DNA from 3 places in the Paenibacillus sp. FSL H3-0329 genome. Region 1 is predicted to be linked to each of the others. Evidence: predicted binding sites of a transcription regulator. Region 1 holds the regulator's gene; each other region holds the start of a gene.
The links. Region 1 encodes NrdR, which represses ribonucleotide reductase genes. Its sites were predicted from a motif close to AACACNATATATNGTGTT; they were not measured.
Positions count from the first base shown of each region.

Region 2: a site for NrdR is predicted at 2,815-2,832, ahead of NSQ66_RS10800 (adenosylcobalamin-dependent ribonucleoside-diphosphate reductase). Genes of this name have one in related genera too.
Region 3: a site for NrdR is predicted at 5,800-5,817, ahead of nrdI (class Ib ribonucleoside-diphosphate reductase assembly flavoprotein NrdI). Genes of this name have one in related genera too.

Region 1 covers NZ_CP150150.1:2,229,676-2,237,590, reverse strand. The annotation lists gene NSQ66_RS09605 (TetR/AcrR family transcriptional regulator) at 1-134, shown strand, start outside; gene NSQ66_RS09600 (SDR family NAD(P)-dependent oxidoreductase) at 471-1,346, opposite strand; gene NSQ66_RS09595 (MarR family transcriptional regulator) at 1,519-1,977, shown strand; gene ltrA (group II intron reverse transcriptase/maturase) at 2,057-3,319, opposite strand; gene NSQ66_RS09585 (hypothetical protein) at 3,681-3,815, shown strand; tRNA gene NSQ66_RS09580 (tRNA-Lys) at 4,225-4,297, opposite strand; tRNA gene NSQ66_RS09575 (tRNA-Ala) at 4,312-4,387, opposite strand; gene nrdR (transcriptional regulator NrdR) at 4,639-5,115, opposite strand; gene NSQ66_RS09565 (alpha/beta-type small acid-soluble spore protein) at 5,280-5,498, shown strand; gene NSQ66_RS09560 (lytic transglycosylase domain-containing protein) at 5,583-6,146, opposite strand; gene coaE (dephospho-CoA kinase) at 6,143-6,739, opposite strand; gene NSQ66_RS09550 (manganese efflux pump) at 6,749-7,495, opposite strand; gene mutM (DNA-formamidopyrimidine glycosylase) at 7,628-7,915, opposite strand, start outside.
Region 2 covers NZ_CP150150.1:2,499,445-2,507,359, forward strand. The annotation lists gene NSQ66_RS10790 (YqhG family protein) at 1-858, opposite strand, end outside; gene NSQ66_RS10795 (SNF2-related protein) at 855-2,600, opposite strand; gene NSQ66_RS10800 (adenosylcobalamin-dependent ribonucleoside-diphosphate reductase) at 2,987-5,659, shown strand; gene NSQ66_RS10805 (hypothetical protein) at 5,911-6,093, shown strand; gene NSQ66_RS10810 (cytidine deaminase) at 6,227-6,625, opposite strand; gene NSQ66_RS10815 (methylenetetrahydrofolate reductase) at 6,863-7,813, shown strand; gene NSQ66_RS10820 (SGNH/GDSL hydrolase family protein) at 7,900-7,915, opposite strand, start outside.
Region 3 covers NZ_CP150150.1:1,540,604-1,548,518, reverse strand. The annotation lists gene NSQ66_RS06835 (sugar ABC transporter permease) at 1-327, opposite strand, end outside; gene NSQ66_RS06830 (sugar ABC transporter substrate-binding protein) at 426-1,769, opposite strand; gene NSQ66_RS06825 (sensor histidine kinase) at 2,093-3,820, shown strand; gene NSQ66_RS06820 (helix-turn-helix domain-containing protein) at 3,851-5,500, shown strand; gene nrdI (class Ib ribonucleoside-diphosphate reductase assembly flavoprotein NrdI) at 5,905-6,264, shown strand; gene nrdE (class 1b ribonucleoside-diphosphate reductase subunit alpha) at 6,251-7,915, shown strand, end outside.

The sequences.
Region 1 (7,915 bases):
ATCTCGATATTGAAGTAGTTACCGATCTTATTTACGGGCCGATATTCTACCGCTTGCTGGTGACCGGCCAACCCATAGACGATGCTTATGTGCAGCAGTTGGTGAGGTACGCTTTTCAAGGAATACGTAACTAACGGGAACGGTAATGGAAAAATAGACCGCCCTCTCTCACCAGAGATGCGGTCTATTTCTGCTCGTAGTACTATAAAAGGTCGGCCTGGCGGAAGGTTGAGATACAAAGGACCAAGGTGCTCTTATTTTCTCATTATGGGGCGTTTTCCCAAGCTATCGGACTCCTACGCACTTATCTAGTCTTTTCAAAACAAAATACTGCTACTGGAGAGGAAATAAGTGCGCTACGGTCCGATCACTCGACTAATTGCACCGAATAAAGAAAATAAGAGCCATACAGTCCGCAGGATCAAAAGTAGGTGATTCGAACGGAAATGAGGTCAGTTTCACTAATCACATCAGTTTCCAACGAAACCTTTCTGCTGCACAATGTCTCTCGTATCGTTCCATAATTTATTTTCCATTACCTTATCTCCTCCCGGTTGTACGGGTACAATGGGATTGCCTGTCCCAACGTTAAAATATCCCCCGGTGCTCACTTGATACTTAGGATCGGTCATTAAACGAATAATGATCTCAGCTCCTTTACGAGGATCGCCAATACGAGAGAAATTCAATAAGTGCTTAAGCATCGAAGAAAACCAAAGTTCACGCCCGAGACCTGTAACGTTAAAACCCGGATTCAATGCATGAACGCTAATTCCCGTTTCCGCCCATCGACGTGCAAGCTCACTGGTAAACATAATATTTAACAGTTTGGTTTTCCCATAAATCTCAGATGATCCTCTGGAAGTAAAAGAAGCTGTATTGAGCAAATCTTCTGGCAACTTTAGCACTCCATGCCGGCGTGAAGCTTCCGAAGCAACATTTATAATTTTTGCATTTCCTGCTGCTCTCAAAGAACGTTCTAAAGTATGCGTCAATAACCAAGGTGCAAAATAGTTCACAGCCATCATTTCTGAGAATCCATCTGCAGTTATCCGCTGTTCAAACCCATGAAGCCCTGCGTTATTTATTAACACGTCGATCTTCGGAAAAACATTAGATATTTCTTGTCCTAACCTAGTGACATCCTTCATTGAGGATAAGTCTCCGTAAAAAAAACTAATTTCGACTGCTGGTACGCTCTCCTTTATCATTTTTTCAGTTGCTTCCGAACGGGTTTTACTCCTTGCTGTCAGAACAAGATGGTCACCCTGCTTTGCCATTTCAAGTGCAACGAGTTGTCCCAAACCGCTTGTAGCTCCAGTAATTACAATAATCGGCTTTGTCATCCTCTACATTCTCCTTTATATCAGGAATTCATCAGGAGCAATTTCATTTTGACAGCGTATACTCCAAAATATATAGTTGATATATATCAACTATATGATGATGGTTGATATATGTCAACTATATAGATGTATAATGACTTTTAAAAATACTAGGTTAGGTGGTTAAAATAATATGAATGCCGAGCGTAAAGACACGTTGAGAGGGCAATTAGAACTGAAGCTAGGTGGACAAATTAGCGCCCTCATTAGCGCTTCGCATGCCCTAAATGTCAGAACTGCTGCCGCTTTCGATTCATCTATACAGCCTGCTGCTTTCCATATAGTCCGTTGGTTGTACTCTTATGGACCAACAAGCGCCTCTGTGTTGGCAGAATCAACGGCTATGGATCGTAGTTCAGTCAGCCGTCTCATCAAGCAACTCGAGAATTTGGGTTATATCAAAAGGGAAGACTCCCCTAACGATCGTCGAGCGATCCTTCTTACTCTCACTGATCTTGGGCGGCAAAAAACCTTTGACGCGTTACAGGATAAGGAGTTCATATTTTATGAGCGCATAGCCCAATGGGATAATCAACAGCTTGAGACATTTATCGAAATGCTTCAGGAGTTTAATGGATTTAATGATAATTAATAAATGGAAATCGAGTAGGAGGGGGCGGCTAGCCCCCGACCTCTCACACCACCGTACGTACCGTTCGATATACGGCGGTTCATGAAATATTCCGTAAGGAGTTGTATCTGTCCAATACACTCTTTAATCCATTGGCTTCCCAATATTGGTTATTCAATACATGTTGTAGAATTGGACTCCCTGCAATTCGCCAATACCCTTTTCGGGTATTTCCCCACTCATAGGCTTTATCCTTAGGTACCCCTAAGGATATAAGTCTTTTGACTTTGGTTCTAGGGGTCTTCCACTGCTTCCAGAGGCACATTCGTAGCCTTCTTCGTATCCATTTATCCATATCTCGAAAGGTACTTGGGGTATCCGCCAGCGAGAAATAACCGCACCATCCCATGAGGTAGTGGTTTAGTTCCTTGATTCGCTCTTCCATCTTCATCGATCTCTTTCGAGAGGATATCTCCTGTATTCGAACCTTGACTCTCTGTAAGGATTGCTTCGCAATTCTCACCTTTGGTTCTTTGTCCACACTAAAACTAAATCCTAGAAACTTTCGTTTCCAGGGACGGTCTACCGCGCTCTTTACTTGGTTCACCTTCAGCTTTAGCCTCGTCTCGATGAATCGGGTGACCGTTGTCTTGACTCTCTCTCCTGCTCTTAGCGTTTTCACGTAAATATTGCAATCATCCGCATAACGAACGAAGCGGTGCCCACGTTTCTCGAGTTCTTTGTCGAGCTCATCCAAGACAATGTTAGATAATAACGGACTCAGTGGACCGCCTTGCGGGGCACCTTCCGTTGTCGGGGTTACTAACCCGTTCTCCATCACACCTGACTGAAGATATTTGCGGATAAGCAGGAGAACTTTCTTGTCCTCCACTTTCTCCGAAATCTTCATCATCAGTCGGTCATGGTTGACGCGATCAAAGAATTTCTCCAAGTCTAGGTCGACTACGAATCGATAGCCTTCTTTCATAAAGGTTCGAGCTTTCCTCACCGCATCATGCCCTCGTCTTTTCGGACGGAATCCATAGCTATGGTCGGAAAACTCTGGATCAAACAATGGAGTTAACACCTGCGCGATTGCTTGTTGGATCATTCGATCTGTCACGGTAGGTATTCCTAGTAACCTAACACCTCCGCCACCGGGTTTCGGGATTTCGACTCGGCGCACGGGGCTCGGTTCATAGGTTCCTTCTTCTATGGCATGCCGCAAGGTCTGCCAGTTTTGTACGATGTGTTCTCGTAAGGATTTTACGGACATCCCATCTACGCCATGACTTCCTTTATTCGCTTCAACACGCTTTAAGGCTTGCAGAAGATTTTCCCGTGATAGCAGTTGCTCCAACATTTTTTTTAACCTCTCTTTACGTGATTTATACCTTCCATTTGTGCCAAAGATGAACTCCGCCCTGCTGAAGTCCCCCACGGGATTCACCGTTTCCTTCTTCAGTCAGGTCCTTTCGGATTTTTTTCTGCATTCATCGCTCATCTTGAACGCCTGGATGTATAAATCCTATTCCATGTTCAGCCCTTCCGCAGCTGTTGCAACAGCTTGCGTACTATGGCGTCTGCTGACTTCTGTGCACTCAGCCTACTCTCACAAGTAGGGTTACGAAGTATACTCGCCTATCACACAGATCTCCCCAGGTAAGAACGCTATCTTCCCCTCCATCTATCTGCTTCATTTACTCTCGTACGCCTTTGGCAGTATGGACTTTGGTTTGTTGTGCAACCTCATCCAGCCTACGTTAGCCTTGTATGAAGTTCGTATTCCTCAGACCGGAGATTTGCCGCTGGCTTCCTTCAGATTCCACCTCGCGGTGGACACCCTTGCCTTAAGCTAATGGCTACTACTGCCTTCGCCATTCGGGACTTCAACCCTATAGATAGCGCCCATGCTGGGCGCACACAAAAAAAGAAACAGCATCTTGCTGTTTCTTTAGATATGGATTGTCTTTAATTAGAGCCAACAATTGTCACTGATGTTCATCTTCGGCATGTTCATTATTGCATTGCTCAACTACCTCAAAAAGAAATAGACCGCCCTCTCGCAAAGGAATGCGGTCTATTTCCTGACTAAACTTCCGAAGCCGCCGCCCTTAAAAGCGGCTATTGCACTGGGAGTCGTGTTTCCGCACGACTCTCTTTGCATTGTACGTTTTATCTACCCAAACTATACCACGATCAAAACCAAATAAAAAGTCACTCTTCCCCAAACAACAAAAAAACGGCATTTCTGCCGTTTCTTTAGGATGGACTCTCAGGGGCTCGAACCCTGGACAAATAGATTAAGAGTCTACTGCTCTACCAACTGAGCTAAGAGTCCATGATATAAAGTTTTGGTGGAGCCAAGGGGGATCGAACCCCTGACCTCATCGCTGCCAGCGATGCGCTCTCCCAGCTGAGCTATGGCCCCAAACTGAAATTTCAGATGTATGTAATCACACATTTTTAAATTTTAGTTTGGTCGTAATTGAGTTGTTCCGATAAACTCAAGCGTCGTAGGCGACTTCTATATAATATAAAAAATCGCCCTCTATGTCAACACTTTTTTTAAAATTCATTTTTCCACTCAAATTCCCCGCTGAGAACTTAGAGGAAACAAACCAGTAGAAGCACTCCTAGCAGACCCTAGGACTGGCTGTAACGCCCTAACTGGGCAAAACCCTATAATCCCTCTAATTCTCCCGTACTCTTGGACAGCAGCCCCTTGAGTTCCTTCATGAACATGTTAATATCCTTGAACTGGCGATATACGGACGCAAAACGAACGTAAGCCACTTCATCTACTGGGTAGAGCTGCTCCATTACGAATTCACCAATCTGTTGGCTTTCCACTTCAGCCACGGCGATGCCGCGCAAAGATTTCTCAACCTCGGACACGATCTTTTCTAGACGTTCCACAGAAACCGGCCGTTTCTCACAAGCACGGATAAGACCGCGGAGTATTTTATCACGACTGAATTCCTCACGGCTGCCGTCTTTTTTAATTACAATCAGTGGCGTCTCTTCAATCATTTCAAAAGTAGTGAAACGTTTGCTGCAACGCTCACATTCACGCCTACGACGGATTGACTTATTTTCATTCGCTGGTCGCGAGTCCAGCACTTTAGTATTTGTGTGATCGCAGTAAGGGCATTTCATAAGCTTCATCACTTCCTATTACATAATGGTATTGGTCCCGGAATGTTATAAATCCGGCTTTTGAACGGCTTTTTTATTATTTCCAGAAATCACCGTTTTTTTCTTGTAATGATAATGGCAAGTCCGGCACATAATACAGTTACCAACAGAGGAGGTGAACAGCAATGAGCCAAAGCAACAACTCCAATAACCTTGTAGCTCCAAATTCCCGCGGTGCCTTGGAACAACTTAAATACGAAGTTGCCCAAGAACTAGGAATCACGCTTTCCCCAGATGGTTACCAAGGCAATAAAACTTCTTATGAAAATGGTTCGATCGGTGGTTACATCACTAAACGTCTTGTAACCCTGGCAGAACAACAACTGGCAGGTCAATACAAATAACCTGACCAACATAAGCTTTTTGAAGAAGTATTAAACGACCTACAAGTCGTTTAATACTTCTTTTTATACATAACACGGCAGAAATTAAAATTCTTTGTAAATGTCCGTGTACTGATCATAGTAATAATTAACGCGCTGTACATAATGCCTGGTTTCACCAATGGGAATATCTTTAATGGTTGCATCTGTCCCATCCCAGATCCCTTCGTCCAACCAGCGTTGAACTTTTCCGGGTCCAGCATTATAAGCTGCGATAATTGCTGTACGTTTACCTTCGAACTGACGGGATAAAGTTGAAAGATACCATGTACCCAGTTCAATATTAGCCGAAGGCTCATGCTTGAGTTCTTCCATAGATACGTTTGGAAGCTTGGCCTTTTCCAGCGCCCACTTCGCGGTATCCGGCATAAGCTGCATCAGCCCTAGTGCGCCTTTTTTGGATTCTCGTCCAGTTTTAAAGTTCGTTTCTACACGAATAATCGCGGTTACAAGAAACGGGTCTATCTCATAAGTGATGCTGTGCTTGCGAATCTCGTCTTTAAAATGGATGGGATAAAACCACGACATCCAGTTTGTACTCAGAAACAATATTGCCGTAAAACCAACAAATAGCAGAAGCAGTACTCTTTTTTTACGTAACCATTTCATGATAAACCCAGCCTGTCCCAAAAAACAGCAACCTGTTGCTCAGTGTACGCAAGATCGCCACTGTTGTCGATGATGTAGTCCGCTTTATTACGTTTCTGTTCAATATCCATCTGTGCATTCAATCGCGCTTCTGCTTCTTCTAAAGAGAGCCTGTTACGTTCCATTAATCGAGTAATTTGCACTTCACGGGGAACGTAGACTACTACAATCTCATGGAACAGGGTCTCAAGCCCTGATTCAAAAAGAAGCGGAATATCCACAATAATAAGCCGCTTCGGCTCTTCCTGCTCCATGCTGTACATACGATTTTTGATTTCCTGCCGGATGGCAGGATGCGTCAAATTGTTCAAGGTTTGCAGGGCCACCGGATCTTGAAAGACGATTTCACCTAATTTGGCCCTATTCAGTGTTCCATCCGAAAAAAGGATCTCTTTTCCAAATTGCTTAGCAGCAGCAGCCAACACTTTATGCCCGGGAAGCATAACTTCTCTGGCGATCACATCGGCATCAACCAGCCTCGCTCCCTTGTTCACAAGCAGTGCAGACACTGTGCTTTTTCCGGATGCGATTCCTCCGGTTAAGCCTATAATCATGTACTCACCTCATAATAGCTTCAGTATTCCCATTGCAATTAATAATAACGCTGGTAATGCGGCAGCATGCTTCATCCAGTAGTTCCCGGCAAATCTAAGTCCAGTCTTCATACCCAGTAATAGAAATGTACCACTAAATAAAGCTATTGTAAGTGATGTCCATATCGGATTGAAGCCAAGCAGCGCTGCGCCAAGTCCAGCCCCAAAAGCATCCAGAGAGAGCGCAATCCCAAGTATCATCGCCTCCATCGAAGAGATGCTTCCTGAGGCATCCATATCCGCAGAAGACGGGGTACGCAAGATCTGCACTACAATCCCCAAACGGCGTAGCTCAAGCGAAAAAACAGCTGATTTCAACGGTTCATCATTCATAACAGGTTCTGTACCCGCTTCAGAATCAGCAGCTACCTCTGCCCAAGCCTGCTCGGAAAATGAGCCCTCATCTACCGTTTCAGCTTTACGTCCGCCATCTGCATCTTTCTCTTTTTGCATCAGCATCTGAACAAGTGACCAGCACCCCATTAGCACAAGTATAACCGCACCAACCATAGAAGCTGCATTCGGAGACACTACCTTGGCAAGCAAAACCCCAACCTGCATAGATACACAGATAACTACCCCCGAACAGAGCGAGATAATCAGAACGGAGAGCAGTGGTATTTTCATTTTACGCAGCCCATATGTAATTCCTACACCAAAACCGTCCAAACTCAAGGCAAACGCTAGCAATAGCAGTGAAAATAATGGGCTGAGCACCCGCAATCCCTCCTGTGAAGAACCGGCAAACTGAAAAGTTTATCGTTTCAGCTTCCGTTCTCTATTAAGCATTCTTCACACAGTATATGGGCGGGACAAGTAGTGGGTGCCAACCTTATTATTTCAACAAATTCAGTTAACAGTCGGGCGCTGGCAATTTGGACAATAATGCGTGCCACGACCGCCTACAACCGTCTTCTCAATCATCGTTCCACAGTTACTACACGGCTGATCCTTACGACCGTAAATCAATAGCTGCTGCTGATACGTACCGCTCTCACCTTGGCCATTAACATATGACTTAACAGATGAACCTCCGGCGTTAACCGCTTCGGCCAGCGTGCTTACAATGGCATGATGCAGCTTGTCCAATTGATTGTCCGTGAGCGATTTGGCGCTGTCTTCAGGATGGATGCCCGC
Region 2 (7,915 bases), 270 kb from region 1:
CCAAGTATAGTCCAGTTCGGCTAGCTGAGCGGTTAGATGAGTTTCCAATAGTTCGGTAGCGGCTGCTACTGTCATTTCATAAGGCTGGATATGCACATTTTCCGGCAAGCGTGGCATCATCTCTTTTGTGGAAACTTTTGCATTAAAGTCATCAATGATGGTTCCCTTTGTTAGGGAGATGCCAAGATAATGGAGTTCTTCACGTTTCAAATCGCAGCTCATCTCCACTTTATAGCAGACACTAAGCCATGGTTCGTAAGCGGCAGAGAAAAGCGTGTTTCGCTGCCTGCTGCCCGGGTCCTCAAATAAATAAAGGCATTTCCCTTCGTCCCTAGCGGCGTTCCAAATTTGTTGCAATCGCTTGCTTCCGTAAATAATATCCTCTCTTCGGATCATCCCGGGTCCAATTCGTGGGAGTGCCGGCACAATGCCGAAGTAGCGGGCTAGGATACTTTCCTCCGGGTCAGTAGATGGAGCATTCACTGCTTCTGAGCCCGGGGAGGCGGGTTCGAGTAAGTCAGCGCTGGCCTCTGCATCGTTTGTTACACCTGTAGTTAGGCTTCCGGTGACAACTTGATTCAAAATGCCAGCACTACGATTTGCAATGGGGGGAACCTCTACAGCAGCTTGACTGTCGTATTTTTCCGGATCAAAAACAAAGGTGAAAGAAAGGGTCTCAGGATCTACACCTGTGCGCTCCACGAATCCCCAATAATACGGCCGGTCGGTGAGCATTTTGTCAGCTCTAGGTGATAATTTCACAGTTACGTGAAGGGGCGAAGCCTCAATGATGGAGCATTCAGTGGCTTCAAGATAGTCCATCACATGCTTGCGTACTTCCTGTGCGGTGAGGGTCATGTCGCAGTCCCACTTTCTTTTTTAATACCCTGTGTCAATTCACTGAGGGATTCACCAATATGGTCCAGCTCATGCCGCAATTCTTCGTCGGAGCGGGATTCGAGCATGATTTTGTATAAACTTTTCTCCAGCGATTCCTTCTTTTCAAAACGTTCCAGGATTACATCCAGCCCGCCAATCACCATTTCAAACATATTGATTTTCTCATGCAGCAGATGCAGGATATGTTCTTCAATCGTGCCTTGCGTAGACAAGTTGTAGATCACTACGTCATTTTCTTGCCCTAACCGGTGGACACGGCCGATACGCTGCTCCACGCGCATGGGATTCCAAGGCAGATCAAAGTTGATCATATGGTGGCAAAATTGCAGGTTTATCCCTTCACCACCGGCTTCCGTAGCAATCATAACTTGAGCCCGGCCGCGGAAAAGATCCATCATCCAATCTTTTTTGCCACGGTTCATGCCGCCGGAATAAGAGACACACATCAGCCCATGTTCACGGAAATACTGCAGTAAATACTCTTGAGTTGCGCGATATTCCGTGAAGACGATGACCTTTTCATTCATTTCTTGAATGAGTGCTAAGGTTGTTTCAGCTTTAGTGTTTGTTTTAACGGTACGGAGGGTCTGTAGCAGCTCCATCATCCGGTCTCTTTTTGGTGAATCCGCAGGCAGCTTTTTGATCAAATTAACTAAAGTGATAAAGACGGCATCCCGGCTGCTGCACACCTCACGTTGAAGGGTTACCAGAGAAAGCATGCTGCTAAGATTGCCGCCGGATTCCTGATACTGGTCTTTGACAAAGGAAGTAACACTGTTATACAAATCTTTCTCTTCTTGGGAGAGAACTAAGGGAATATTACGGACTTTTCGTTTCGTGAAATTAACTGGACCTTCACCACGGCGATTGCGGATCATGACCTTCGAAAGCTCGTCCCGCAGTTGACCTTCATTCTTGGGCTGGCGTTTATCAACCACGAAATTTGAGGCAAAATCGCCCTGATTTCCAAGTTGCCCCGGCTTCAGTATAGTGATCAGATTAAAGAGTTCGCCCAGATCATTCTGAACGGGAGTCGCGGTGAGCAGCAGGCAATATTTTTTGCGTAATTGCTGTACAAATAGATAATTGGTCGATTTTTTATTCTTCAGCTTGTGAGCTTCATCAATGATCAACATATCGTATTCATTTTCCAGCAAGATTTCCTTATGCGGATCGCGTTTGGCGGTATCCATCGATGCGACGACTATGGCGTTGCCCCAAGAATAGGCTTTTTTCTGAGCGACAGCAGTGATGCCGAATTTCGCATTCAGCTCACGAACCCATTGCAATACTAGAGAAGCAGGTACGAGAATAAGCACTTTAGAGACAAGACCGCGAACGAGATATTCTTTCAGCACCAGTCCTGCTTCAATGGTCTTGCCAAGTCCAACCTCATCTGCAAGAATCGCGCGGCCTGACATTTCGAACAGAACCTTATGCGCTGTATCCAGCTGATGGGGAAGAGGGGACAAGCCGGATAAATGCTTCATACATTGCAGCTCATCGAAGCTCGTTACTAGACCTGTTTCCTCTCCTTGTACGGCAAGCTTAGATAAACGGTAGTCTCCCCATGGGCCGCCCTTTTCCAGTTTGAGCTCCAGATCTTGCAACCAATTACGGTCAAAAGAAAGAGGAACAGGCAGTATCGGCGCGGGTGTTCCCCCTTGCTGGGGTAGAGAATTACGGAATAATTGCGTCATAATGCAGCCTCCTCAAGCTCGGATTTATATCACCATTCGTAAGAGTAGTATGCTCGTAAACGAGAGAATTCATAACCTCTTATTTTTCACGATAGCCTTTAAAAAAGAGAGCAAGAGCGAGAAAAAGCAGCAACGTTTGCGATAATTCGGCAACTTGACTCTATTTTCGAATAAGACCTTCGATACAATATGTGGTATAGTTTAAAAGCTGACGCACACAATATATTGTGACAAAAGCTTGAATATGTATTTTTTATAGAGTGCTTAGCTGGTATTTGTTATTGACAAGATGAGCTTCCTACATACACCTGTTAAGCAGCGGAGGATGGTAAGGGAGTTTTTGTTGTGGGCCCATACCTTGGACCGGAAACTAATATCTACTACACATGCGGGAGGTTTTTTTATTGAGTAAAGTGGAACGTAAGCAACGCCTTGAAGGGCTAAGTGAAAAAATATTTTTGGATCGTTATGCTTGGAAGGATGCAGACAGCAACAATGCTAAAGTAGGCGACGTTGTATTGGTGCTGACCAAAGATGATCCGAAGTTTCCAACTAAGGAAGTCGGAGAAATTGTGGAGCGCAGTGGTCGAATTGTAACTGTAAAGACACGCAGTGGCGAGCTTGTGAAATCGGATGTTGAAAAGTTGACCCTTAATATAGAAAAAACTCCTGAGGAAATGTGGGACCGTCTATCCACAGCGATGGCTTCTGTAGAGAAGACACCTGAGCTTCAAGCAGAATGGGCAGGCAAATTCCGTTCAATCCTGGATGATTGGAAGCTTGTACCGGGTGGACGTATTGCGGCTGGTGCAGGTGCTAGTGAAGAATTAACATTGTTCAACTGTTATGTGATTCCCTCTCCAAAAGACAGCCGTGGCGGCATCATGCAGACATTGTCTGAAATGACGGAGATTATGGCCCGTGGTGGCGGGGTGGGCATTAACCTGTCTTCATTGCGTCCTCGTCGTGCGATTGTTAGAGGGGTTAATGGTTCATCCAGTGGTTCCGTATCTTGGGGCGGTTTGTTTAGTTATACTACGGGGCTTATTGAGCAAGGCGGCAGCCGTCGTGGTGCGCTCATGCTAATGATTAATGACTGGCATCCCGATGTTGAGGACTTCATTACCGTGAAGCAAACGATGGGCCAAGTCACTAATGCTAACCTTTCGGTATGTGTGAGCAATGGTTTTATGAAGGCTGTAAAAGAAGATCTGGACTGGGATCTCGTATTCCCGGATACAACCGATCCTGAATATAACGAAATGTGGGATGGAGATCTCGACAAGTGGAAAGCTGCCGGCAAAAACGTTATCCATTATCGCACCGTAAAAGCGCGTGACGTGTGGCGTACGATCATTGAATCGGCATGGAAATCCGCTGAGCCGGGCGTCGTATTCATGGAATACTATAACCAGATGTCTAATAGCTGGTATTTCAACCCGATTATTTGTACAAATCCGTGTGGTGAACAAGGCCTGCCTGGCTGGGGAGTCTGCAATCTGTCTGCGGTGAACTTGTCCAAGTTCTACGATGAGAAAAATCATGATGTGGATTGGGAAGATCTTGCGACTACCACACGTTATTCCGTCCGTTTTCTGGACAATGTAATTGATAAAACACCTTATCATTTCCCGGAAAATGAAGCGAATCAGAAAAAGGAACGCCGCGTGGGTCTCGGAACCATGGGATTGGCGGAGCTGATGATTAAATTGAACATCCGTTACGGCAGCCCGGAATCGTTGGAGTTTCTGGACAAGCTATACGGCTTTATGGCTCGTGAAGCCTACCTTGCATCGGCAGAAATTGCTGGAGAGAAGGGTTCCTTCCTAGCTTTTGATACTGAGAAATATCTAATGAGCGGCTTTATGAAAAATATAGTCGAAGCGTATCCAGAGGTTGGCGAAGCAATTCGTGAACACGGTATGCGTAACGTTACAGTGATTACACAAGCACCTACAGGTAGTACAGGTACAATGGTGGGGACTTCTACGGGAATTGAGCCTTATTTTGCCTTCAAATATTTCCGTCAAAGTCGTCTTGGCTATGATGAACAGTTTGTTCCAATCGCTCAAGAGTGGCTTGAAGCTCATCCAGGTGAAGAGCTGCCGGACTACTTTGTAACTTCGATGGATCTGTCAGCTAAAGATCATATCCGTGCGCAAGCAGCGATCCAACGCTGGGTAGATAGCTCCATTTCCAAAACAGCGAACTGCCCGTCTGACTTTACGGTTGAAGAGACGGCTGAGCTATATGAAATGGCCTTTGATCTAGGATGTAAGGGTGTTACGATCTACCGCGATGGAAGCCGTGATGTTCAAGTCCTGGAAACCACGAAGAAGGAAGACAAAAAAGATACCGCAGCTAAAGAAGCCGCTCCGGTTGCGGCAGAGGAAGCTGCAACTACTGTAGAAGCAAGTACAAGTGTTGTAGCAGCAAGTCCAGCGCCTCAAGTGACTACAAAAGAGGCGGATAAACAATACAAAAAACGTCCGCAGGTTCTGCGCGGCGCTACCTATAAAATCAATACACCATTTGGGATGGCATATATTACGATTAATGACCTTGATGGAATACCGGCTGAAATCTTCCTGAATGTAGGTAAAGCAGGTTCTGACGTCTTTGCTATGGCAGAAGCATTAGGCCGTGTCTGCTCCTTGTTCCTCCGTTACGGAGATCATGGTGAGAAAGTGGAGCTGTTGATTAAACATCTGAAAGGCATTGGCGGATCAGGAGCTATCGGCTTCGGCGCGAATCGTGTTGAATCCATTGCTGACGCTGTAGCTAAGGCACTGGAATCACATGTGCTGAACAATGCTCATGATGATCATGTACCTGCTCCGATTGCAGCAACTTTGGAGCTGGAGGATTTCAATGAAGCGTTAAATGCGGAGATAAAATCGAGCGTTCCGTCAGCTACGGAAGATGGACATGGTGATCATCATGGACATAATCACTCTACGGCTTCCCGTGACCTTTGCCCATCCTGCGGCAGCGCCTCGCTGATTAATATTGAGGGCTGTAAGACTTGTGGCAATTGCGGGTATAGTCGTTGTGGGTAAACGTTAGAGCCAATAAGTGTTTTATGGGAAAACTAGAAATGTGACTATGCATAGCTACTAAAAGCCAGCGATCATCGAGAGGAAGTGTTAATCTTTTATCTCAATGAATCGCTTGTTTTTTTATTATTGATGATGTTCATTAAGAGGTTTTAACTATATGAGTTTGATAATTAGTGTAATTCAAAAGGGAAGTATAATTGTAGATACTAATTTTTTGGAGGAGCAGGTACCTGCACCACACAATAATTTATTTGGTTTCGAATCATGCAGAGAAACTGGAAAGTGAATTCCTTATTTTGCTTGATAATTTAGATACTATAGAACTACATACAGACTATGATAAAGAATTTATTGAATTTAGGGTAAGAAATGCTTTGGAGATGATAAAGGTAGTATTTAAAGAAAAAGATAAGGTTGGAATTGCGATTTGGTAAGTAACAACGTATTTACGCGGTGTGTCTGGTCTGTGAACTCGTGTCTAGCTAAGCTTTTTAACACAAAAAACACGCGTACTTGTCTAACAAAGGTACGCGTGTTTTTGTTATTCCACTACGAGAGGAATTATTTTTACATATCTAAATTTTTGAATGCGTAAGGCAATAAATCCCTTAAACTCAGCTCTAAGATTTCTTTTTTCTCATTGGTTAAATAGACAGGCATGTCAGGCAAACAGAATTCCGATAATACTTGTCTGCAGATACTGCATGGCGGCAGAAAATCCATTGTGTCACCTGCTACAGCTATAGCCTGAAAATCACCTTTAGTATAGCCTTTTGTAATAGCTGTGAAGATTGCTGTTCTCTCTGCACAATTAGTAGCACCAAAAGATACATTTTCTACGTTTACTCCATTAATAACATTTCCATCTTTAAGTAATAAGGCTGCTCCAACTGGAAATTTAGAATAAGGGGCATAAGCAGCTTTCTTTGTGTTACGTGCGCTTTCCATTAATTCTTCTTTATTCATAATACTCACCCTTTTTAAATAAGAATGAACCTTTCGGTCCCCTTATCGCCAACTAAGGTTGGCAGGACTTCTAATATTATAGTCACATCAAATGGTTGTCAACATGTACTACTCGATAAGTATCATTAGGGAATCATAGTTTTAAAATATAACTAGATATAGCAAATAGAAGTTACACATATTAAGCCTGCCATGGTAACCTTATCTTAAAAGCGACGAGTAGAGGGGTTTTGTAATGTGGGAGCGGCAGAGAATACATTTAAACAAAAAATATTGAGCAAAAAACCGGGTATTATAACATATGGGATGACACCACCGAAGGCAAGCCACGCACCAGAAAAGGTCTCGGAAATCGCCCAGAAACAGGTTGAAAGACTTAAAAATCTTGATTTAGATGCGTTAATTCTGTACGACGTTCAGGAAGAAGTAGATAGAGTGGATCATGAAAGACCATATCCGTATTTACCAACGATTGATCCGGCTGTCTATGGTGATAAATATCTAAGACAGGTGGAGGTCCCAAAGATAATTTACCGGTGCGTCGGTAATGATACAAGAGCCCAGTTCGAGGATTGGGTTAAAACTGACGAAAATGAAGATAGATTTTCAGTATATGTGGGCGCTTCGTCAAGTAAACAAGAGGTGAAATTGAATTTACCAGATGCTTATGAGCTAAGCAAACAGTTAAATAGTAATTTAACTTTTGGTGGGGTTGTCATTCCGGAAAGACATATAAAAAAGAATGATGAGCATATACGGGTTGTCGAAAAGACCAACAATGGGTGCAACTTTTTTATCACTCAGGCAACTTATAATGTAGAGGCATCTAAGAATTTATTGTCTGATTTATATTATTACTATACAAATAACGGTTTTGAGATGGTTCCTATTTTATTTAATCTTGCACCATGCGGCACAGCGAAAACATTACAATTTATGAAGTGGTTAGGGATCAGTATCCCGGGATGGTTAGAAAACGAGTTGAAATACTCGAATGATATTTTGGATAAATCAATCCAGCTATCGCAAAAAATCTTTGAAGAATTACTAGATTTCGGGCTGGAGAAGGGAATTCCTATTGGTTGCAGTATTGAAAGTGTTTCAACAAGTAAGTTGGAGATTGAAGCGTCCGTACAGCTTGTTAAAGATGTGAAGGCCATTTTAGATAAAAAGCTGCCTACCAAATAGAAAAAGATTCCTCAAATTATTGAGAAACCCAGGTCATTTAAAGACCATGGGTTTCTTTTTAGTTTATATGCCACTAGGTCAACTTATTAAACATTATAGCCG
Region 3 (7,915 bases), 690 kb from region 1:
AAGCAGGATCGCCAGCGCCAGCGCGACAATCATGGTAAACGGTACTACGCCAATAGTGTAAACAATGGTATTCCATAATGCTTTGTGAAATGTTGTATCTCTGATCAACCGGGTGAAATTGTCCAGCCCGATAAACTTCATTGGATTGGCCCCGTCCCATTTCACAAAAGCAAGGATAAAGGCAAAGAACATAGGTACCAGTGTAAACAGGGCAAATCCGATAAAGTTCGGCGCAATGAAGCTGTAAGCTACCAGGTTTTCCCGGACACCTTTTGACAAATGACGTTTAGGGATCTTTTTTGTACCCAATATGGTTTCGTTCTGCATTCTTTCTCCTCCAAACCTTCTAAAACTTCCCCACAAATCTATACGCTTTAATATAAAAGGCGGGCTTTCACCCGCCCTTAGAACCGGCTCTCTTAAGGTTAATTATTCAAGAGCTGCTGTACGCGAGCATTCATATCATCCAAACCTTCGTCAATCGAAGCATTTTTAGTCATAATATTGTCATGCGCTTCATTCAAAATAACTTCGATGTCCGCGCTCTTTTCATGCATAGGCATTTCCAGATAAGTCTTAACAGTAGTCAGTGCCGCTTTGCTGTTCTCATCCGCAGGGAAGCCCTCGATGGAAGTAATGGAATTGATAACTTCATCATTCTTAATCGCTGGAATGGTTCCGGTGGAAGCAATAACTTTAGCGCCTTCTTCACCAGTCACGAATTTCATGAAATCAAGTGCTGCTTCTTTATGTTTGGATTTCTGATTTACAGCCAGAGAAGTAATTGTACCCAGGGTTGTACCGGCTTCCACACCATCCGGATGAGGGTATTTCGCAATGCCCCAGTTAGCCGATTGGGACTCGCCGCTCTTCACTTTCTCAATCTGTGTAGCGATAAACCAGCTGCCCATGTTCATAGTAGCAACGGAATTATTGTAGAATACGCCAGAATAGTGCGTGCTTGAAGTCTTCAGTGTGGCGTAATCCATTACGATGCCGTCTTCCTGTTCTTTCAGGATCCGCTCATAGGTTGGCTTCAAGAAATCGTAGTTTCCGTCAACAACAGTGTTCTTGCCGTCCAGAATACCGAACAGTTGAACCGCACTACGCCAAGTATGGTAGTGAGCTCCGTACACTTTTTCAGAACCGCTGCCAGAAGTCATTTTTCTGGCCAACTCATCATATTGCTCGAATGTCATATCATTGCTTGGATATTCCACTCCTGCTTTGTCGAACAAATCTTTATTGTAGTAGAGAATCCAGAAATCGCTGCGAAAAGGAAGCGCATACACCTCATCGTTCACTTCGATTTGTTCTACAGTACCTCCATATACCGAAGGATCAATAGCGTTGCCACTCATAAAGCTTTTAAGCGGCTCCAGGTGATTCTGTTTCACAAGGTTCGAGTAGCCCGGAATATCTTTAATTGTAAGTACGTCCAGATCTGCGCCACCGGACAGTTGTGTGCTTAACATGGTCATATAGTCCGTCGACCCCAGATCGACATATTCGATCGTTACATTCGGATGCTCAGCTTTGTAGGCATCGATCAGTGGCTTGTAGTAAGCGGTAGCTTCCCAATCCCACAAGGCCCATTTCAAAGTCACAGGCTCCTGGCTCGGTTCAGCGGAAGCGTTTGCAGAATTCCCCGTTGCTGGAGCTGTCGTTGCAGCAGCACCTTCGTTGTTGTTATTACCAGAACATCCAGCCAGCAGACTCATGGAGAATACTGTGGCGAGGGTTATGCCATAGAATCTTTTCAGTTTCATTTAAATATCCCCTTTTCTTCTGATTGTGTAACTACGATCGGCTCTTCTGAGCTTAGTTCAAAGTTTATAGCTTTTTCCGCAAGAATGGCATGCATTATCAAACAAAGTTCATTCACTTTTCTGTGCTCTTCTTCCCTGCTCGGGTTCAAACCTGTAATTTTCTATCTAAAACATGTAAAATATTCAGCTTATGTACCTCCCCCTGTATCGGAACGCAGGAATATGCTATGGTATATGAAAACGCTTTATATGTTTTCACATTTTGTAGAGGAGTGTTAAATACGGTAAGAAAATCCACCATTAAAAGTCGCATTATTCTGCTCATGGCCGTATTCGCACTGCTGATAGCGTCGCTGCTTTCTTTTTTCAGCTATGAATTAATTACTTATTATCAGCGTAAAACAACCATCCAGGCGACCGAGTTCAATCTGCAGCTGGTATCTCATATTATTGAACAGGATTTGATTGATCTGTCATCCCTGGCGATGACCTGCAGCACTAACTCTTCTACTAATACCCTGATCACAGACTACTTCAGCTCACCTAAGGCTAGCTCTAAGGAAGCAGTTAATGTATTCAACTCGATGCAGCAGGACTTCCTGAACAACCGCTCCAACAGCTATGCCCGCCGTCTGATTGTTACGGATAGCAACGGCAAGTTTCTGCAGGTGGATAAAACCGGCACCTCTGTTCCGCTTACCATACACAATATCGGTCAAATTACCGGCCTTAGCAATGATGCCGAGGAGAAATGGGACCGGGTGATCAAGGACCCGCTCTCCAACACGAACGGAATTCCTTTTGTTTTTCCTATTTACGGCAAAGGAGCTTCCCGGGTTGGAACGGTGTACCTGTTAGCGAATACAACTGTTATTACCGACAAGCTGAAAGGGTACTCCCTGCCGAAGAATTCCCGGCTGCTGCTGACGCTCGGCAATCATCATTATCAGCTCATCGGCGATCAGGTCATCGCCATTGCAGAGCCGTATGAACCGGTGGCCTATACCAATGATAAACCTGTCGGTCCGCAAACCGAGCTGTCCATGGTCAAGCTGGCGGACGAGAAAGAGAGCCATATCGTGGTATCTTATCCCGTACGCAGCGGAGTCATTCTGTCACAGACTTTATCCAATGACCTGTTCGCTCCCAAGACAAATATATGGATTCTGGTTATGCTCGGCGTCTGTCTCCTGGTTATTGTCTTAAGCGCTATCATTACGCTGTATCTGACCCGTACCATCAGTCTTCCGGTGGAAAAACTGAAGAAGCGGATTGATAAGATCGCCCAGGGCAATTTCCTGCTGGACCGCAATATCGAATGGAACAGCGAGCTTGGCGATGTCGGACGGGGTATTAACCGCCTGTCCCAAGATATCGTAGCGCTTATGGACAGCCGGCTCGCTGACGAGAAACAGAAACAGGAGCTGGAATACCGGATGCTGCAGAGTCAGATCAATCCCCATTTCCTGTACAACACACTGAATTCGATCAAATGGATGGCTACAATTCAGAATGCTACCGGCATCGCAGAAATGACCACTTCACTATCTAGACTGCTGCGCAGCATCGCCAAAGACAACCGTAGACTGATGCCGCTGAAGGATGAGCTGAGCCTGCTGGATGATTATTTTCTGATTCAGAAATACCGCTATGGCAGTACGGTCTCTATGGTAAAGGAGATTGACAACGAGGAACTGCTAACCGGCCTAATTCCACGATTCACGCTCCAGCCCCTGGTCGAGAACGCCATCTTCCATGGCATTGAGCCCAAAGGCAGAGGAGAAATTCTCATTAAGGTGGCCAAAAGTGGATTCGCCGATATTCTAGTTACGATTGAAGACAACGGTGTAGGGATGAAGGAAGAAGAAATCTCCACGATTCTGTCGAATCCAGGTGACGGAAGCAAAGAAATGCCCGAGAATATTGGACTCCGCAGCGTAAATGAACGTTTGCGCCTGGCATTTGGGGATAATTACGGTCTTTCGATTGAGAGTGAGTCGGGCCAATATACCCGGATGAAGATTCTTCTGCCGTTCCTGCAAAAGGAATAGAGTAGCATACCAAGCAAGGATGTGATGGAATTGATCAAGTTGTTAATCGCTGATGACGAGGCGCTGGTCTGTATCGGCTTGCAGTCCATGCTGAAGTGGGAGCAATATAATATAGAAATTGTCGGCATTGCACACAACGGGGCTCAAGAGGAAGAAATGATTGACACCCTCCGTCCTGACATTGTAATCAGCGATATAAAAATGCCAATTAAAAGCGGCTTAGAAGTTGCCAATGCGGTACGCAAAAAACACGGCCGGCTTCCGCTGTTTATCATCTTAACAAGCTACGAGGAATTCGAATACGCACGTGGAGCGATTGAAGTGCAAGCCACAGATTATCTAGTGAAGCTGGAACTGACACCAGAGGCACTTGATGCCTCCATTCGGAAAGCAATTTCCCAATTGGAGGCTTTTCAAACCCTAGACAGCTATCCCATGCTTGCTCATAGAGGCAATCTACAAGCCCAACGCGATAAATTTTTCATCCGCCTGTTCAATAACTTATTCGCAAATAAAAACCAGTACCTTCTGCAGAGAGATGATTTAAACCTTGAGCTCAAGGAACCTGCTTATCTAGTCTGCACTTGCCGTATTTTGGGACCAGACAGTGTCCCGCCCCGCGGCGATAAAATGGTTGCTCTGTGCTCAAGTACCGTCCAAATGGCCAAAGATACGCTTACTTCCATAAGACCTTGTTATGTGACCAGTCTGGACTTGCGCAATTTTGCTGTAACCCTGCCCGTCAACGGGACGGATTCACGGCAATGGATGCCTGAGATTGAAATGCTATTGACCCATATGGCCTCCATACTCCATAACTACTTCAATGTAAGGATCATCGGCGCGATCGGCTTTGCGGTCGAGGATCCTTATTTGCTGCGGGAAAGCTACCTCGCTGCGCGAAAAGCGCTTCCTGCTGCGGTTAAAGCACAGTCGTTTGTGTTTTTTGCCGAAGGAGAGTCGCTGGAGCAGGATCATCTGTTGTTTGATTTCTCCGAATTGCGTACAGAGATCCGCCGTGCTTTTGAAGAAATGGATACCCAAGCTTTATACGCCATTATCTCCAAAATGATCGAAATCTTCGACGGCCGGGCCGACCTGCTGGTTCCCGCCACTGATGCCGCCTGCAACATTCTGTATATGGCCACTTCACTACTTGCAGACGGTGAGAATATTGTGGAGCAAATTTTCGAAAATGAACCGGAGGGCTACCGGGCTATCTACCAGATGCATACGATTGAAGAGATCGCCGGCTGGCTGATCCAGTTCAGGGACGGTTGCTCGGACATCCTCTCTACCCGCAGACAAAGCTACAAGGAGCAGCTCGTCAAAAATGTCCAAGATTATATTAAACGAAATCTCGGAACTAAGCTCTCGCTCAATCAAGTGGCGGATGTCTTCAATTTCAGTCCCAACTATCTGAGCCACCTTTTCTCCAAGGTTGCCAAGGTCAACTATGTGGAATATATCACGGAGATCAAAATCACGACAGCCAAAGAAATGATGGCACGCGGGGAAGGTCGCATCTACGAAATCTCACAGAAGCTGGGATATGAGAGTGCCTTCTATTTCAGCAAGGTCTTCAAAAAGGTAACCGGAATTTCCCCCAGAGAATACATGCAGCAACTTAAAGCAGATTCACCGCCTGACCGAAGCCTCGGAGTAAACAACCGTTCTTGAGATCAAGAGATTATTAAGAATAATCCCACTTCGCAAAAATAAAGCCAATAAATCTGCAGGGAGCAGGCTCTGTTCCTTGCAGATTTATTGGCTTGCCATCACCCTCAGACAGCAACCCTAAGTATCACCCTTTCTCCTGCAATTTTTTTATTTTTATTTTTAAACTAGCAAAATGCTAATACTCCGGTCTTTCTGCCCTAAAAGTCTACCAAAAAACCGCTTACGAGACACTTTCCCAGCTATTAAGACGGCTGTTCCCATATTGACTTTTCAACATATAGTAATTAAAATAAACAACGCACACTAAATATAGTATAGATACGATTTTTCAGTATTTAAAGCTTATCCATTCAGTTTTCATACTATTTTCAATAGTTTTTAATATTTACAGGGGGACAGACACCATGCTAGTCGCGTATGATTCAAAAACAGGAAATGTCAGACGCTTCATCAGCAAACTTAAGTTGCCGGCTGTGCAGATTGAGGAGCATATGACGATTGACGAGCCCTATGTGCTTATTACATATACCACCGGCTTTGGACAGATTCCAGAAAAGGTGTCTACTTTCTTGAAGAACAATAATGCCAATCTGAAAGGCATCGCCGCCAGCGGCAATAAGAACTGGGGCGAGCTGTTCGCGCACAGCGCGGACTTGATTGCAGATCGGTATAACGTGCCCGTTATCGGTAAATTTGAGTTATCGGGTACATTTGGCGATGTAGAACGGATTAAACAGGAGGTGAGCCGGGTTGCGGCATATTGAATTAAACAACATGTTGATGAAGAGAGACGAAAGTGGCTTCTTTCAGTTAGACAAAGATCTTGAGGCAGTAGCCGAATTTATGCGGGATGTAGAGCGCCGGAGTCTGGCTTTTGCGAATACAAAAGCCAAGGTTGATTATATGATTGAACAGGATTTCTACGAGAATTTTTACGAACAGTACAGCACGGCGGAGATTGAAGAAGTCTACCAGATTACCCACGCCTACAACTTCAGTTTTCCATCTTATATGGCAGCTTCGAAATTCTACACGGATTACGCTGTAAAAACCAATGACCGCAAACAATATCTGGAGCATTACCCGGACCGTGTGGCGGCAGTCGCCCTTCACCTGGGACGCGGCAACGCCGATACTGCCGGGGTACTTGCCCGTTCGATGATGGAACAGCGCCTGCAACCTGCGACCCCAACCTTCTTAAATGCCGGTAAGAGCCGGCGTGGTGAGCTCGTCTCCTGCTTCCTAATCGAAATGGACGACTCGCTCAATTCCATCAACTATGTGCTGAATACCTGCATGCAGTTGTCGAAGATCGGTGGCGGTGTGGCCGTCAACCTATCCAAGCTACGCTCCCGTGGTGAAACTATCAAGGGTGTTGAGGATGCTGCGAAGGGAATTATACCTGTACTTAAGCTGATGGAAGACGGCTTCTCCTATGCAGATCAGATGGGTCAGCGTAAAGGATCAGGAGCAGCCTATTACAACATTTTTGGCTGGGACGTTCTGGAATTCCTCGACAGCAAGAAGATCAATGCCGACGAAAAAACAAGACTCAAAACCCTGTCCATCGGCCTGATTATTCCGAACCGCTTCTATAAGCTGGCGAAGGACAATGAAGCACTGCATGTATTTGCTCCTTACAGTGTGTACAAAGCCTACGGAACGCATCTCGACGATATGGATCTGGATGACATGTATGATAAGCTGCTGGCCGATCCACGTGTCAAAAAGAAGAAAGCTATGAGCGCACGGGATATGCTGACCAAAATTGCCATGATCCAGCTGGAATCTGGCTATCCATATATCATGAACAAGAGCAATGCCAATGCGGCCCATGCTCTGAAAAACGTCGGACAGATCAAAATGTCCAACCTTTGTACTGAAATCTTCCAGCTGCAGGAGACCTCAGAGATTGCCGACTACGGACAGGAGAGTACAATCCGCCGCGATGTAAGCTGCAATCTGGCTTCCTTGAACATTGTTAACGTGATGGAACATGGCAAAATCCGTGAATCCGTACATGAGGGCATGATCGCCCTGACCGCTGTTAGCGATATGACCAGTATTTCCAATGCCCCAGGCGTAGCCAAAGCAAACAAGGAGATGCACTCTGTCGGTCTTGGCGTCATGAATCTGCACGGCTATCTGGCTAAGAACAACATTGCTTATGAAAGCGAGCAGGCCCGCGATTTTGCCCGGACCTTCTTTATGACCATGAATTTCCACTCGCTGGAGAAAAGCATGGAAATCGCTGCCGCGACGGGCCGATCTTTCCATGGATTTGAGGCTTCTGATTATGCTACGGGAGCTTATTTTGAGCGTTACCTGACTACCGATTACCGTCCGGTTACCCCAAGGGTACAAGAGTTATTCGGAGATATTTATATCCCATCCCCAGCTGACTGGGAACAATTG